Regions from separate parts of the Nocardia sp. IBHARD005 genome, predicted to be linked through region 4. Evidence: riboswitches for the same ligand, from Rfam matches in the RefSeq annotation. Region 4 holds a riboswitch; each other region holds the start of a gene.

Region 1 (4,206 bases), 710 kb from region 4:
AGGCGATTGCCTGCGATGCCGTTGTTCACCACCCAACCATGGGTGAGGCGGGCGTTGAGCACGTCGACCGAGCGGCGATTGGCGCTCAGTGTGGTACCGACGCCCTCGAACCAGGAGTCGCCGAACGCGACGGCGACCGGCGTCTGATCGGTGACCAGCACGTCGATTCCGGTGACGAAGAATCGGAACGGAACCTCTTGCGCACCACTGAGTTCCACGTCGGAGGTGTGGTCACCGGAGACGATGTAGGCGATCTCGCCAGGTTGGTGGGAGTAGGTAGCCAGGCCGGTCGAAGTCGCGACGTTCAGGCTGAGCAGCAGGTCTTCGCCCGCGGCGACCGGCAGGTCGATCGGATCGCTCACGAGTTCGGCCCCCGCGTCGATGGTGACCTCCGCCGCGCCGCCGAACGTGATCTCTCGATCCGCGATGATCGCCGATCCGGTCTTGCGTTGTGCGATGCGTGCGGCCCCGATCCGCAGTGGTGCGAGACCGTATCGGTTGGTCAACCGCACGCGTACCGCGTCGCCGCCCCCTGTCATGTGCACGACGTGGCGCACGGTTTCGTCACCGAACTCCCGTGACTCGGCGAGCTTGATCTGCTCGTTCGGGTCGATGACGCCGGTCCGGAAGCCCGCGATCCACCTGTTGCGCTGCATGATCTCTCCAATAATTGCTGTGCGGAATAATGCCTACGCATAGGTTTACCCGTAGGTATTCCTCATGTCAACTATCCGCATGACAAATATCGGCTAAGCTGGCCTCATGTCCGTGCACGAGCTATTCGACGACCCCCGCTTCACCATCTCCGGCCTGCTCTTCGAGGCACACAACGGCCTGATCGCCAAGCTCGAGCCGACCTGGAAAGCGCACGGTCTCTCCGGCCTCGACCTCAATGCCCTGCTGAGACTGAGTCGCTCCCCGAGTTGCCGCCTACGGATGTCTGATCTCGCCACCCAAACCGAGCTCTCGACCAGCGGCGTCACCCGGCTGGTCGACCGATTGGCCACCGCGGGACTGGTCGAACGTCAACTCGACCCGACCGACCGCCGCAGCGCCTACGCGGCCTTGACCGATGCGGGCATCCGCCGCCTCGAACAGGTTCTTCCCGACTACCTCGCCGGCCTCGAACAGTGGCTCACCGGTCAGCTGACGCCCACCCAACTCGACGGCTTGATCACCGGCCTGCGGGTGATCCGTGATGCCACCAACCCGGCGGCGACCGCCGTGTCCGACCGGTCCTGAGGCTGGTCACGCGGTGAGCGGGATCGCAGGTGAAAAGCAGGCGGGTCGGCTTCAGGGGAGTGAATGGTACCGGTGATACGGTGCCGACCCGCCTGCCTTCCATTCGTCGCGGGCGTCGGCATGGATGGGAGTTCGCGAACTGGATGGCGAAGTCCCGCACCGCAACTCGCAGTTCAGGCACCGCAGACCCGGTAAGCGCCGGGTCTGCGGTGGGGGTCAGCGGAACGGGACCCAGGTGCCGAAGAACCAGAAGCCGTGCTGCGGCGCGTCGTTCCGGTGCTGCTGCGGCTGTTGCTGCGGCCGGTGCTCCTGGCTCTGCCCGGGCCCCTGCTGGTCGTGCCTACCCGGATCCGCGCTCGCCACGCTCGCCGTCGCGCCGAGCACCCCGAGTGCCAGAGTGCCCGCCACCGCGGTCTTGGCCAGTGTCGATTTCATCCTCATGCGCGTTCCTCCTGATCTTCGATCTCACTGCCGAGATCGTCGGCCGGCCGAAGTGCTCGGCCGATAGCTGAATCTTCGCGGCCCAACCGTCGAGCCTGGTGGGACCCGGCTGGGAGTCGGCTGTGTATCGAATCCGGAGTCCGCGCTCGAGCACAGGCCCCGGCGCCGACCCTCGATGGAGGCGACGTTGCTACAGTGCACCAGCCGTGGTGTTCGGGAAACCGGTGTAGAACCGGTGCGGCCCTCGCCACTGTGATCGGGAGTTGTGAATCGATCCGGACGACGTATGTCGTCCGGAGCCACTGGGGCACCTGCCCTGGGAAGGTGGATTCACCGCGCACTATCCCGTCAGCCAGGAGACCGGCCACGGCTACGCAGTACCCCATTCCACGAGGACCTGGAAGGCCGTCTCTTGACCCGCTCTGTTTTCGCGCGCTTACGTTCCGGCGCGTTGCTCGCCTGCACGATTGTTGTCACCGGTTGTGGTGTGCAACCCCTCTCCGACGCGGGGGGCGCAGCTGTTGTCACCCGCGTGAACTGTGGGATCGACGTCGCCGTCGATGGCCCACCGCAGCGGATCTACGCCGCGTATCAGCCGTCCATCGAGATCGCGCACGCGCTCGGTGTCACCGATCGGCTGGTGGGGACGGCATTCCTGGACTCCGCCGTGCTCGACGAATATGTCGGCGCGCAGGCGCGCGCACCGTACGTCGAGAAGCTGCCGAGTCGCGACGAACTGCTCGCCCAGCGACCCGACTTCGTCATGTCGGGTTTCAACGGCATGTTCGCGTCCTCGGCGCAGAAGAGCGTCGGTAACCGGGCAAGCCTGCACGAGTTGGGCGTGCGCACCTGGGTGCTGAGTCCGCTGTGCCCGAGTGCCGACGGGCTCGCCGACGAAGCGATCGACCCCGATACCGTGCGCTTCGACAACGTGTACGCCGACCTGCGCGACCTCGGTGCGCTGTGGGGCACCGCCGAGCGCGCCGAAGAGGTTGTCACGCAGCTGAGTTCGCGCATCGACGCGGTCCGCGCGAAGGTCGGTAACGCTGGGAAGCCGCGGGTCGCGGTCGTCACCCCCAAAGACGACGGCTCCTATACCGTGGCAAGCGGCATCGACTTCGTCACCCAGATCATCGAGGCCGCCGGTGGAGTGAATGTCTTCGCCGATCTCACCTCCAAGCGCAACGTGCCTGTCGGCGCGGAAGAGCTCATCGCCCGCGACCCCGACATCATCCTGACCAGCCTGTGCTGCAAGGCGACCTACACGCGCGCCGACGCTCAGCCCCAGGTCGACAAGATCGTCGCAAACCCCGCGTTCGCGAATCTGGCGGCCGTGCGGAACGCGACCGTGCACCCGTTCCTGTTCGCCGACCGGGCGGCAGGGGTGCGGATCGCGCACGCGACCGAGCTGGTCGCCGAATTGATCCATCCCGAGCTGTTCCGGCGGTGACGCGCACCGCACGCGGCACCGGTCTGATCCTGGCCGGCGCCGCGCTGGTGGCTGCCTGCGTCGCGTCCATCCTGATCGGTTCCCACCCGCTCACCCTCGACCAGGCCGTGGTCGCGTTCACCGATTTCCAGGGGACCGACACCGACCGGGTCGTGCGCTACATCAGGCTGCCGAGAACTGTCGCGGGACTCCTCGCGGGCGTCGCGTTGGCGCTGGCGGGCGCGGTGATGCAGGGGCTCACCCGCAATCCGCTGGCCGGACCTGGCCTGCTCGGCATCAACGCGGGTGCGTCGCTGTCGATCGTGATCGCGATGGGTGCGTTCGGCCTCACGGCGACGGGCGGATTCATCTGGTTCGGCTTCCTCGGTGCCGCGGTCGCCGCCGCGTTCGTCTACACGCTGGGATCGTTGGGGTTCGGTGGCACGACCCCGGTGAAACTGGCGCTCGCGGGCGCTGCCTGCACCGCACTGTGTGGATCGATCACCACGGCGATCACCCTGCTCGACCGGGCCCTGTTCGACAACTTCCGGTTCTGGGTGGTCGGCTCGTTGGCTCGCGCGAACATCGAATCCGTGTGGGAGACAGCACCGTTCATCGCTGTCGGGTTGTTGCTGGCGGTAGTGGTGGCACGGCCGTTGAACGCCGTCGCCATCGGTGACGACATGGCGCGCACACTCGGCACCCGACTGGCCGCGACGCGCGCGACCGGTGCGTTGAGCGTGGTGCTGCTCGCAGGCTCGGCGGTGGCCATCGCCGGGCCGATCGCCTTCATCGGCTTGGTGATCCCGCACATCGCCCGATTCTTCGCCGGACACGACTACCGGTGGATTCTGCTCTGGTGTGCGCTGCTGGGTCCGACGCTGCTGTTGGTGGCCGACATTCTCGGACGGATGCTGGCGCGGCCACAGGAAATCCAGGTCGGCATCATCACCGCCTTCGCGGGCTCGCCGTTCTTTCTCTATCTCGTGCGCAATCGAAAGGTGGCCACCCTGTGACGCGCACCGAGTGCGGCGTGCTGCCCAGCGGCACGGTGTTGCTGCGAACACCCGACCGGCGCATCGTCTTTCGCGTCG
Region 2 (4,206 bases), 630 kb from region 4:
CAGGGCAAGACGCTGGGTCGGCTGAACCTGCACGAGCCCTGCACCCGGCTGTAGGGAATCAGCTCGCGGCGATCATGGCGACCGCCATGATCGCGAGCACCATGCCTATCTTCTGGGTGGCGCTGATGCGTTCGCCGAGCAGGACCATCGCCAGCAGCACGGTCGCCGCCGGATACAGCGAGCCGATCACGCTCACCACCGACAGCATCGCGCCGTGGAAGGCGTAGAGCAGCGCGGCATTGGCGATCACGTCGAGCACGCCGACCGCCAACGCCAGGCGCAGCGGTTCGCCCTGCAGGCCGCGGAATTCACCCGCTGCCAGCGCCGAGGTCCACACGACCGCTGTTGCCGCGACGCGCTGGGCGAGCAGCGGCCACAAGCCCGCGCTCGCGTGGGTTTCGTGCAGGAAGTAGAAGGCGAAACCGAAGGCGGCACCGGACCCGATGGTGAGCAGCGCGACCCGGCGGGTGAAGCGCAGTTGCCTGCCGCCGGTGATCTCCTCGGTGGTGTCGTCGGGTGCCTCCCGGCTGACGAGCACCACCGCGACCAGAGCGACGGCGATGCCCGCGATCGCGATCGCGCCGGGCCGCTCGCCGAGAAAGAATCCGGCGATGACCGGGATCCCCGCGACCAGCACCGCGGTCAGCGGCGACACCACCGACATGGGCCCGTCGGCGAGCGCGGCATAGAACCACCACACCGCCAAGCCGCTGGCCACCCCCGCGGCCAGACCCCACAGCACCGACGCGGTATCGGCATGCCCACCGACCAGCGGCGCGATCAGCACGACCAACAGCACCGAGAACGGGTACGACACCACGACCACCCGCAAGGCGGTGACCCTGCGTGCCGCGATCCCACCGAAGAAATCGCTGACTCCGTAGCCCGCCGCCGCGACGAGGGCGAGCGCTACGGACAGCACTAACGCATGCCCTTGACCCGCCGGCCGACCTCACGGGTGACCTCGCGCTCGGCCTGCTTGCGAGCCAGATCCTGACGTTTGTCGTAGTCCTGCTTGCCCTTGGCGAGCGCGAGCTCCACCTTCACCTTGCCGTCGGAGAAGTACATCGACAGCGGCACCAGCGTCTGGTTGCCCTCGCGCGACTTGCCGACCAGGTGCTCGATCTCACGCTTGTGCAGCAGCAGCTTGCGGGTGCGGCGCGGCGAATGGTTGGTCCAGGTGCCGTGGCTGAACTCCGGGATGTGCAGGCCACGCAACCAGACCTCACCGTGGTCGACGGTCGCGAAGGCGTCGACCAGGGAGGCCTTGCCTTCGCGCAGGCTCTTCACTTCGGTACCGACCAGCGCGATCCCCGCCTCATAGATGTCGAGGATCGTGTAGTTGTGCCGCGCCCGGCGGTTGGTCGCGATGACCTTGCGCCCCTTTTCCTTCATGATGTGCAACCCTCCCGGTCAACCGGTCATTCAACGGTCAAATACTGGTATCTACCAGCGGTTTCTTAGTCATCACCCTCGTCCCCTCAGTGCCTGTTGTCGTCATTGCTCCCGTCCTTCTCCCGTTGTAGTGCGAAGTCGGACAGTTTGGCGGTCAACAGATCATCCGATGTCCACAGTGTGGCGTACCTGCGGAGGGTTTATTCCGCCGAGGTGTACCCGGCGCGTTCCATCACGAGCTTCGGTGATGCTCCGCCGTTGATGAGCGCTGATGTGGTAGTGCCGGAACAGGTAGTAGATCATGTCGAGGAGTTCGGCGGCGACGCGAATACAGCCCCAGAGATAGGTGTACATCGAGCCCGCCCAGGCGCCCTTGTCAGCGGGCCCGGAATATGACATCGCCCTCCGGTAGATCGGGGTCGATCGGGTGGGCATCCAGGTGTCGGGTGATCGCAGCATCGGCCTCGGCGCCGACGGGGATTCGACGGACGCTGCTCGCTGTCTTGGGTAGGTCGAACACGGTCCGGCAGCTTTGAGTACCCACTGGCGGGTGACGTGGATCTCTGTGATGACGCCTTTTGCTGTCGAGATCGAGCCACTAACATCAGTGGGCTACTGGTTCGCCGAGCCGCATGGTGAGGTGACGTAAGAGGGAATCCGGTGTGAATCCGGAACTGCCCCGCAGCGGTGGACGGGAACGACCGTCGTCATTGGCACTGGGTCTTAGACCTGGGAAGCGGCGACCAGTAGGCCGAGCTCGAGATTTCGAGCTGATGCCCGTGAGTCCGAATACCTGCCAGCAGTGTCGCGCGCGGCGCGCGCGACCGAGTTCGAGGGCTTCGAGGGATGGCCTGCGAAATGCGTGCTCGCCATGTCATTTCGGCTTCCTGTGCCCGCGGTCTCGTCCCGATCGGCAGACTGAGGAGTCACAGGTCATGGTTACATTTTCGGTGCGACACCGGCGCCGCCTGCGTATTGCGGCGTTGGCTGTGGTCACGGTATTCGGAGTGGGATCCTGCGGTTCCACGAACGAGCCGGTCGCCACGATCGTCGCTACGGATCTGGTCGGGCGGGAAGTTCGCCTGGCCGAGCCGGCGAAGCGGGTGGTCGCGATCCCGATCCCGGCGGCGTCGATGCTGGTGGCGGTCAACGGTGGCCCTGAGGTGCTCGCGGGAATGAACCCGTCGGCAAAGCTCGCGATCGAGCAGGGTTACCTGGGACAGATCTTCCCTCAGCTGAAAGATGTTCCGAGCAATGTGTCCACCAAGGACTTCGCTCCAATCATGGAGAACCTGCTGAGCGTCGATCCCGATCTTGTCATTCAGTGGGGTGACGAGGGCGCGGGTCTGGTCGATCCGCTGTTGAACTCCGGCTTGGCGGTTGCCCAGCTCAAGTACGGAACTCAGCAGTATCTCGAGCAAGCCGCACTGCTCTACGGTCGCTTGCTCGGGAAGGAAGATCGTGCGCAGGAGTTGGTGTCGCGGATGCAGTCCCGGATGGCGGAACTGCAGCAGACACCTGCGCCGGGAAATCGGCCGACGACAGTGCACCTGTCCGGCATCCGCAACGGGCTCACCGTGGCGGGCGCCAGCTCGTACAACAACTTCGTCATCGATCTCGCGGGTGGCCGCAATCCCGCGTCGGGGATGCCGGAAACCAAGGCAGCCGTCGACCTCGAGCAGATCCTGGCGTGGAATCCGGAGATCATCTTCATCGGCAATTTCGATCCAAGCGTTCCCGAGGACCTCTACAGCGACCCGAAGTGGCAGTCGGTGACGGCGGTCCGCGAGAAGCAGGTCTACAAGGTGCCGCTGGGTGGATACCGCTGGGATCCGCCGAGCCAGGAGTCGCCCCTGTTCTGGCAGTGGGCAGCCGGAATCATCCGCACCGGCTCGGTGCCTGCCACGCTGCAGGCAACCATCAGGGAGCACTACGGATTCCTGTACGGCAACCAGCCCGATGATGCGCAGATCAGCTCGATCTTGCAGACGACAGCGAATGCGAACTCGCGTGCCTACACCGCACTCGCCCATGGCAACTAGCGCGAAGCAGGCCACCTCGGCGCCGGGTTCCTGTGTGCGCGCGACATCGAAGGGCATGGTCTGGGTTTGGTTGACCGCCGCCATCGCCACGGTCGTGGTGTTGGGGCTTTCCCTCGGCACCTACGCCGTGTCTCCCGTTCAGGTCGCGCAGATCCTCGGTAGCACCTTCCTGCCGATCGACCAGACGTGGCCCGGCGCGGCCGCGACGGTGGTCCTCGACGTACGCCTGCCGCGGTTGGTCCTCGGCCTGCTCGTCGGAGCCGCGCTCGCTGTCGGCGGTGTGGTGCTGCAAGCGGTGTTTCGTAACCCGATTGTCAATCCGCAGATCATCGGGGTGTCGTCCGGGGCGTCGTTCGGGGGTGTCCTGGCGATCGTGCTCGGCGCCGGTGCGGTGTTGCTGATCGGCTCGGCATTCGTCTTCGGCATGCTGGCGCTTGTCGTGGTATTCGCGGTCAGCCGGACCAGAGGCGCGACCCCGACCCTGGGGCTGGTGCTGTCCGGTGTCGTCGTCGGCGCCTTCTTCGCTGCGCTCGTTTCCTTTGTGATCTATCTCGCCGACCCCTACAGCGAACTGCAGTCGATCGTCTTCTGGCTCCTCGGCAGTCTGGCCACTGCGACCTCGCAAAAGGTCGGGCTCGCTGCCGGGCCGGTACTCGTCGGGCTCGCGCTGCTCGTCGCGCTGCGATGGCGACTCAACGTGCTGTCCCTGGGCGACGACGACGCGCAGACACTGGGGGTGAATCCGGTTCGGTTGCGGTGGGGTCTGCTG
Region 3 (4,206 bases), 290 kb from region 4:
ACGGAACCCGTTGGCCGGGTCCTCGGTGGTGATGCGGCACTGCAGCGCGGCGCCGCGGATCTGCACCGTCTCCTGACTCAGGCCCAGGTCCGCGAGGGTCTCACCGGCGGCGATCCGCAGCTGCGACTGCACCAGGTCGACGTCGGTGATCTCCTCGGTGACCGTGTGCTCCACCTGGATGCGCGGGTTCATCTCGATGAACACGTGGTTGCCGCGCTCGTCGAGCAGGAACTCCACGGTGCCCGCGTTGATGTAGCCGATCTGACGGGCGAACGCCACCGCGTCGGCGCAGATCCGCTCGCGCAGTTCAGCAGACAGGTTCGGGGCGGGCGCGAGCTCGATCACCTTCTGGTGGCGGCGCTGCAGCGAACAGTCCCGCTCGAACAGGTGCATCACATTGCCGTGCTGGTCGGCCAGGATCTGCACCTCGATGTGGCGCGGGTTCACCACCGCCTGCTCGAGGAACACCGTCGGATCACCGAACGCCGACTCCGCTTCGCGCGAGGCCGCTTCGATCGACTCACGCAACTGCTCGGGCGCGGCGACCCGGCGCATGCCACGACCACCACCACCGGCGACGGCCTTGACGAAGATCGGATACTCGAGTTCGGCTGAGGCAGTGAGCAATTCGTCGATATCGGCCGAGGGCTCACTGGACTTCAGCGTCGGCAGCCCGGCCGCCTTGGCCGCGGCGATGGCCGTGGCCTTGTTGCCCGCCATCTCGAGGATCTCGGCGGTGGGGCCGATGAACGTGATTCCCGCGGCGGCACAGGCCGCGGCGAGGTCGGGGTTCTCCGACAGGAATCCGTAGCCGGGATAGATCGCGTCGGCACCGGCGGCCACCGCTGCGTCGATGATCGCCTCGATCGACAGATACGCGCGAACCGGGTGACCCTGTTCACCGATCTGATAGGACTCGGCCGCCTTGAGGCGATGCACGGAATTGCGATCCTCGTACGGGAACACCGCGACGGTTCCGATGCCGAGTTCGTAGGCCGCGCGGAAGGCACGGATAGCGATCTCACCACGATTTGCGACCAAGACTTTCGAGAACATTGGCCTACGGTACCCGGCCACGAGCCGGTGCCGGACACGCAAGGTGGCTTCGCAGCAATCTTCACACCGCACACCCGCCTACCTGCGAAGTTGCGTTCATCAGGCCGTCACATTTCACCGCGGGGAGCGGCCTGCGGTGCGCGTGGACAATGTGGCGCAACCGCAGGTCACGGCACTGTTCGCCACGGGGCGGTGACCCGCGCCCCCATCGAGGGCCTATGCTGGGGGCGCAGCTGGTTCGCCTGCGCGGTGGAAGAGTCGGAGCCCCGACCTCCCGCGTAGGCGTCGAAACCCGGGTGCGGATCATGTTCCGCACCGGGTGAGAGGGAACCCGGTGAGAATCCGGGACTGTCCCGCAGCGGTGAGCAGGAACGACCGCCGTCATCAGCACTGGGCAGCATGCCTGGGAAGCGACGGCCAGTAGGTCGGTCGATCACACGACCGGTGCCCGCGAGTCCGAAGACCTGCCGACTGTGCCGGATACGCCGTATCCGGCGGCCACCGCCTCGTGGATCGGGCGCGCGGACCACCGATGCCGACCCGTCGTAGTTTTCGCGACATGGTCCGCACCTGGTGGCGTGTGCCCGCGAAAAGGCGACGGCTCTCCCTGCACGACACTGGAGAATCTCCGTGACTGTTTCACACACCCCGTTCACCGCAACGGTTCTCGGCCTACCGAGAGTGGGCCCGAACCGGGAACTCAAGCGCGCCACCGAGTCCTACTGGGCGGGCCGTGCCGATGCCGCGCACCTGCACGCGGTCGGCCGTCAGCTCCGTCGCGCCCAGCTCACCGAACTGGCCGCGGCGGGACTGGATTCGGTGCCGGTGGGCACCTTCTCCTACTACGACCAGATGCTCGACACCGCTGAACTGCTCGGCGCACTACCGCCGCGCGTGGCCGGGATCGCCGATCCGCTCGACCGCTATTTCGCGGCCGCGCGCGGCACCGACACGGTCGCTCCGCTGGAGATGACCAAGTGGTTCGACACCAACTACCACTACCTGGTGCCCGAAATCGACGCGGCCACCACCTTTTCGCTGCATCCCGGCAAGCTGCTGACCGAACTCGACGAGGCGATCGAGCTCGGTGTCCCCGCACGTCCGGTGGTGATCGGTCCGATCACCTTCCTGAAGCTGGCCAAGGCCGCCGGCGGCGCCGCGCTGGAGCGGCTGCCCGAGCTGCTGCCGCTGTACCTCGATCTGCTGGCCCAGCTGGCGGATGCGGGCGCGCAGTGGGTGCAGATCGATGAACCGGTGCTGGTCACCGACCTGACCGAGGCGGAGATCGCCCTGGTCGGCCAGACCTACCGCGCGCTGTCGGCCGCGCAGAACCGGCCCGCGATCCTGGTCGCCACCTACTTCGGGCACCCCGATGCCGCACTGGCGGCGCTGGCCGAGACCGAGATCGAGGGTGTCGCGCTCGATTTCACGGCGGGCTCCGATATCCCGGCAGTCGCGGCGCTGCCCGCCCTGGCTCGCAAACTGCTGGTGGCGGGCGTGGTCGACGGCCGCAATATCTGGCGTGCCGACCTCGACGCCGCCCTCGGCACCCTGGGCACCTTGCTCGGCAGCGCCGAGGCGGTAGCGGTGTCGAGTTCGTGCTCGCTGCTGCACGTGCCGTATTCGCTGACCCCCGAGACCGGACTCGATGAGCGGCTGCGTTCGTGGCTGGCCTTCGGCACCGAGAAGGTCGGCGAGGTGCGGGTCCTTGCCACCGCGCTCACCGCGGGTGTCGACACCGTCGCCGGCGAACTGGCCGCGGCCCGCGCCGCCGCCGACTCACGCCGAACCGACCCGCGTCTGCACAACGACCAGGTCCGGGCCCGATTGGCCGCGCTCGACGACAACGACCTGACCCGCGCCCCCGCCGACGAGCGTCGCGCCCTGCAACGCGATCACCTCGACCTGCCGGTGCTGCCGACCACCACCATCGGCTCCTACCCGCAGACCTCGACCATCCGGCTGGCCCGCGCCGCGCTGCGCAAGGGCGAGATCGACCAGGCCGAGTACGTGCGGCGGATGCGGGCCGAGATCGCCGACGTGATCACCCTGCAGGAAAAGCTCGGCCTCGACGTGCTGGTGCACGGCGAACCCGAACGCAACGACATGGTGCAGTACTTCGCCGAACTGCTCGACGGTTTCGCCGTCACCGAGGCGGGCTGGGTGCAGTCCTATGGCACTCGCTGCGTGCGCCCGCCGATCCTGTTCGGCGATGTCACCCGGCCCGAGGCTATGACGCTGTCCTGGATCGGGTACGCCCAGTCGCTGACCACCAAGCCGGTCAAGGGCATGCTCACCGGCCCGGTGACCATCCTGGCGTGGTCGTTCGTCCGCGACGACCAGCCGCTGGGTGACTCGGCCCGCCAGGTCGCGCTCGCCATCCGCGACGAGACCGTCGACCTGGAAGCCCAGGGCGCGCGGATAATCCAGGTCGACGAGCCCGCCCTGCGCGAGCTGCTGCCGCTGCGTGCCGCCGAACAGCCCGCGTACCTGCGGTGGTCGGTGGATTCGTTCCGCCTCGCCACCGCGGGCGTCGCCGACACCACCCAGGTGCACACCCACCTGTGCTACTCGGAGTTCGGCGAGGTCATCTCGGCGATCGCGGGCCTGGACGCCGATGTCACCTCGATCGAGGCGGCGCGCTCACACATGGAGGTTCTCGACGATCTGAACGCGGCCGGTTTCGCGCTCGGCGTCGGGCCGGGCGTCTACGACATCCACTCGCCGCGGGTGCCGTCGGTCGAGGAGATCACCGTCTCCCTGTCCGCCGCGCTGAAAGCGGTGCCTGCCGAGCGCCTCTGGGTGAACCCGGACTGCGGTCTGAAGACTCGCGGACCGGTGGAGGTCGAGGCATCACTGCGGAATCTGGTGACGGCCGCCGCGGCACTGCGCTGATGTAGCGGATCCGAGCACAACGACCACTGCCCCGGACGGAGATTCCGCCCGGGGCAGTGTGGTCGCCCGGCTCAGCTCGCCCGAGCGACCGGAACCAGGCGCTGCGCCACGCCGCGGTACTCCGACAGTGGCCGGATCAGCGCGTTGGCGGCCGACTGCTCGGCGATGTGCGCGGTCCAGCCGGTGATCCGGCTCATCACGAAGATGGGCGTGAACATCTCGATATCGAAGCCCATCAGGTAATAGGCCGGACCC
Region 4 (4,206 bases):
CGGTGCGGGCAGTGTCTCCGGGTCGATGGCGCCGATCGCGGAGCCGACCACCCAGGTGCCGATCAGCAGGGCCGGTCCGAGGGCGAAGCCGAACCAGATGGGCTTGCCGGGTCCCAGTCTGCGCCTGCCCCGCCCGCGCGGCGCGAGCGCCTCGGCCGGGGCCTTGCTCGCCCTGATCCGGCGCAGCACGCCGGCGTCGAGGGTGGCCATCAGCCCGCCGCCGGCGCGAACGCCGCCCCACTGGCGGTGACGGCCTCGGTGACCGCGGCATCGAAGCGCAGGTCGAAACCGTCGACGGCCTTGATCTTCTTGGGCAGTTCACCCACGGCGTCGATCGCGTCGATGGTGCTCTGCTGCCGGGCGATCAGCTGCTGGTCCAGGTGCGGGAACGTGAAGGTGCCCAGCGATTCGACGATCCGCTTGGCATCGTCGGCGCTGACCTTCTGGCTGTCGACGTAGTAGCGGGTCGCCCATTCCTCGCGATGGGTGTTGGTCCACTGCCAGGCCCGCACGAACGCGCCGACCAGGGCGCGGGTCGCGGCGGCCTTCGCCGGATCCTGGACCACCGCCCGACGCGCGTACACATAGGCCAGGCCGCTGTAGATGCCCGTGGTCTCCGAATCCGGGACCAGCGAGGCGCCCTGGGTGCGGAGGAACCTGGTCACATTGGGCTCGATCAGCGGCGCGACATCGACCTGACCGGTGCGCACCGCGTCCGGGAATTCGGCCAGCTGCAGCCGGACCAGCTCCACATCGGTGGGCTTCAGGCCCGCCTTGGTGAGCGCCTTCAGCACCGACGCCTGCTGGGCGGTGCCCTCGGCGTAGGCGATCTTCTTACCCTTCAGATCTGTGAGCTTCGAGATCGAACGGCCCGGTGCGACAGCGAGTTTCATCGCCTTCGGGTTGGTCTGATAGGCGCCGATGATCGGCACGTCCTGCCCCGCGGCCAGCGCGTGGATCGGCGGCACATCACCGACCTGACCGACATCGGCCGCGCCCGCCCGGAAGGCCTCGAGAATGGCCGGACCACCGACGAAGTTCGCGAACTCGATCTTGAACGGCAGCTTGTCCAGCTCGCCGGACAGCCGCAGCGCCGATTGCAGACGTTCCTGCTGATCGGCGACGACGAGTGTGGTCCCGGGCGGAACCTCGGTCGGCAGCGGCGCGTCGGGGGTGCCGACCGGTGCGTCGTTGCCCTGTGCGCAGCCGGTCAGGCCGAGCGTCGCAACGGTTGCCATCGCGAGCAGTGCGGCGGTGGCGCGGCCACGCAGGCCGGGTCGAAAGGTGTTCGGTCGGTACATAGCGGAATTCAAGCAACCGCGATCACCCGCAAACACCCTTAGCGTTTCCATGATTCGAAGGGCCCGGCTCCTCGTTGGCACTGAGTGCCGCGTTAGAGTTCGGGCGTCATCCCCGGCGGGTGCGGGAATCCGGTGTCACTCCGGAACGGTCGCGCCACTGTGATCGCCTCGCGGCGAAAGTCAGACCTCCCTCGCCGGGACACCCTCTGAAAGGGCCGCGCCTTGCCTGTGGAGAATTCCCGATGATCCGTGCCCGGATCTCGCTCGCACTGCCCCTGATCGGGGCGTTGTTGCTGGCGGCCATGATCGGTGCCACCGGATTCGGTGCGGAGATCGTGCCCGTGTCCGCGGTGCTCGACACCCTCATCGCCCGGCTCACCGGCGCGACACCCACCGATCTCGGCATCGACACCATCGTCTGGCAACTCCGGGTGCCACGCACGCTGCTGGCAGCGGTGGTCGGCGCCGGATTGGCACTGGCCGGTGCGGCGATGCAGACGCTGGTGCGCAACCCACTGGCCGACCCCTTCCTGCTCGGCGTCTCCTCCGGCGCCGGTGTCGGCGCGGCCGCGGTCATCACCTCCGGATTGTTCGCCGGTGCGGGCATCTGGGCGCTGTCGGGCGGTGCGCTGCTCGGTGCATTCGGCGCCGCGACCCTGGTCTTCCTGATCGCGTTCGCCCAGGGCGGTCTCACCCCGCTGCGGCTGGTGCTCACCGGCACCGTGCTCGGTTCGGCGTTCGCCGGGTTCAGCAGTTTCCTCGTTTTTCGCAGCACCGATCCCGCGGCGGCGGAGTCGGTGCTGTTCTGGCTGCTCGGCAGCCTCGCCGGTGCCGATTGGACGACCATCGCCCTGCCATTGACCGTGGTGCTGGCCTGCGGCGCGATCCTCATGGCGAGCGCGGGCTGGCTGGACGCACTCACGCTCGGCGCGGACACCGCGTCGTCGGTCGGCGTCCCGGTGCGACAGCTGCGCATCGGCCTGTTCGTGCTGCTCGCGGTGCTCGTCGGGGTCCTGGTCGCGGTGTCGGGCGGCATCGGCTTCGTCGGCCTGGTCGTCCCGCACGCCGCCCGGATGATCGTCGGCCCCCGCCACCGCAACCTGCTCCCCACCTGCGCGCTCGGCGGTGCGCTGTTCCTGGTGGTCGCCGACGCCGCCACCCGAATACTGGTGCGCCCCACCGAGATCCCGGTCGGCGTACTCACCGGCCTCATCGGCGCTCCGACCTTCCTGCTGCTGATGGGCAGACGCCGCTACCAGTTCGGTGCATCATGAGCGGCCGCCTACCCACGTTCGGCCGACGGGCACAACGGCGACCGACGCCGACCGCAGACACCTGCGCCCCGGACAATCGGGAGCCGAACCGCACCGCCCACCGACCAGAGAGCCTCGGACTTCCTGCGACGGAGCCCGATTCGCTTGCTCGGGCCGATCCAGGCCGATTGCGAGCAGTCGGGCTCACCTGTACGGTCGGCCGACGCAACATCGTGGTCGGCGCGGAATTTTCGATCGGGGCCGGGGAGACCGTCGGAATTGTCGGGCCCAATGGCAGCGGCAAGTCGACATTGCTGCGCGTACTGGCGGGGGTGCGAAAGCCAAGGCAAGGCAAGGTGCTCGTCGACGGGCACGTGCTGCATTCTCTCCGACCTCGACAGCGCGCCGCGACCGTGGCATTGGTGGCGCAGGACGAGGCCCCGCCCGCCGACATGCTGGTCGGCGAGGTAGTGGCCTTGGGCTTGACCCCTTATCTGCCGCCATGGGGCCTCGGTGGTCCGCGCGAACAGCACCGTGTGGCACAGGCCTTGGCGGCAGTCGACCTCGACGGCTTCGCCGGCAGGCAGGTGCAGCAGCTCTCCGGCGGCGAACGGCAACGGGTTCTGTTGGCACGGGCGCTGTTGCAGGACACCCCGGTCCTGCTGCTCGACGAACCGACCAACCATCTCGATGTCACCCATCAACTCGAACTGCTCACCCTGATGCGGAAACTGAACCGGACCGTCGTCGCCGCCCTGCACGATCTGTCCCTGGCCGATCGCTACTGCGATCGAATCATTGTGCTGCACAACGGTTCCGCCCGAGCACCGGCACCACCGGCCCAGGCGCTGACACCCGATGTCGTCGCCGAGGTATTCGGTGTCGACGCCACGCGCGTCCAGCACCCGCTGACCGGCGAAGACCACCTGTTGATCACCCCGCGAGAGGCGCGATGATGAAGAACCACGGCCGGATCCTGGCCACCACTGCCCTTGCCGCCGTTCTGACGGCCTGCACCGGCGCCACCACAGAGTCCGCGACGACGGTCCCGATCCTCAACTGCGGCAAGGAATCCCAGTTCCCCGCCCCGGCACAGCGCCTGTTCGTCAACGACGGAAATCTCATCTCGATGGTGCTCGCGCTCGGTGCGCAGGACCAGGTCGTCGCGGTCTCGAGCATCCAGCGCGACGTTGACACCCTGCGTGCGCACTACGGCGCCGACATCGTCGACGGCCTGAAATCCGTTGCCCCCGAGTACCCCTCGCGTGAGACGGTGCTCGCCCAACGCCCGGACGTCATGGTCGCCGGCTGGAGCTACGGCTACGACGAGGCCAGCAACCTCACCCCCGCGTCACTGCGCAAGGACGGTATCGCCGCCTACGTCCTCACCGAGAGCTGTCGCCAACTCGACGGCGCCGCCGCACGCGGCACCGTCGAACCATGGACCGCGTTGCGCACCGACCTGACCGACCTCGGCACGATCACGGGCCATCCCGACCGCGCGCGGGAGGTCACCGCCGACCTCGACCACCGGCTCGCCGCCCTGACCGCCGCCCCGAAACCGGCGCGAACCCCAACGGTGTTCCTGTTCGACAGCGGCACCGACACCATCTACTCCAGCGGCAAATACGGTGCGCCACAAGCGATCCTCG

The links. A riboswitch is a leader RNA that binds a small molecule or an ion and turns the genes downstream of it on or off. The one in region 4 is predicted to bind cobalamin.
Region 1: it holds a riboswitch for cobalamin, as region 4 does, so the genes downstream of both, ACTWPB_RS21085 (ABC transporter substrate-binding protein) here and ACTWPB_RS17460 (FecCD family ABC transporter permease) in region 4, are expected to answer to the same signal.
Region 2: it holds a riboswitch for cobalamin, as region 4 does, so the genes downstream of both, ACTWPB_RS14580 (ABC transporter substrate-binding protein) here and ACTWPB_RS17460 (FecCD family ABC transporter permease) in region 4, are expected to answer to the same signal.
Region 3: it holds a riboswitch for cobalamin, as region 4 does, so the genes downstream of both, metE (5-methyltetrahydropteroyltriglutamate--homocysteine S-methyltransferase) here and ACTWPB_RS17460 (FecCD family ABC transporter permease) in region 4, are expected to answer to the same signal.

What each region holds. Positions count from the first base shown of each region.
Region 1 covers NZ_CP199935.1:4,463,184-4,467,389, forward strand. The annotation lists gene ACTWPB_RS21070 (GDSL-type esterase/lipase family protein) at 1-656, opposite strand, end outside; gene ACTWPB_RS21075 (MarR family winged helix-turn-helix transcriptional regulator) at 763-1,242, shown strand; gene ACTWPB_RS21080 (hypothetical protein) at 1,459-1,683, opposite strand; cobalamin riboswitch at 1,874-2,066, shown strand; gene ACTWPB_RS21085 (ABC transporter substrate-binding protein) at 2,216-3,133, shown strand; gene ACTWPB_RS21090 (FecCD family ABC transporter permease) at 3,130-4,128, shown strand; gene ACTWPB_RS21095 (FecCD family ABC transporter permease) at 4,125-4,206, shown strand, end outside.
Region 2 covers NZ_CP199935.1:3,121,922-3,126,127, reverse strand. The annotation lists gene ACTWPB_RS14600 (ABC transporter substrate-binding protein) at 1-54, shown strand, start outside; gene ACTWPB_RS14595 (EamA family transporter) at 59-922, opposite strand; gene smpB (SsrA-binding protein SmpB) at 922-1,395, opposite strand; gene ACTWPB_RS14585 (hypothetical protein) at 1,558-1,794, opposite strand; cobalamin riboswitch at 1,995-2,210, shown strand; gene ACTWPB_RS14580 (ABC transporter substrate-binding protein) at 2,331-3,437, shown strand; gene ACTWPB_RS14575 (FecCD family ABC transporter permease) at 3,427-4,206, shown strand, end outside.
Region 3 covers NZ_CP199935.1:3,462,593-3,466,798, reverse strand. The annotation lists gene ACTWPB_RS16135 (pyruvate carboxylase) at 1-1,056, opposite strand, end outside; cobalamin riboswitch at 1,357-1,542, shown strand; gene metE (5-methyltetrahydropteroyltriglutamate--homocysteine S-methyltransferase) at 1,687-3,951, shown strand; gene ACTWPB_RS16125 (bifunctional 2-methylcitrate synthase/citrate synthase) at 4,023-4,206, opposite strand, start outside.
Region 4 covers NZ_CP199935.1:3,753,131-3,757,336, reverse strand. The annotation lists gene ACTWPB_RS17470 (ABC transporter permease) at 1-210, opposite strand, end outside; gene ACTWPB_RS17465 (ABC transporter substrate-binding protein) at 210-1,301, opposite strand; cobalamin riboswitch at 1,379-1,525, shown strand; gene ACTWPB_RS17460 (FecCD family ABC transporter permease) at 1,544-2,575, shown strand; gene ACTWPB_RS17455 (ABC transporter ATP-binding protein) at 2,743-3,510, shown strand; gene ACTWPB_RS17450 (ABC transporter substrate-binding protein) at 3,510-4,206, shown strand, end outside.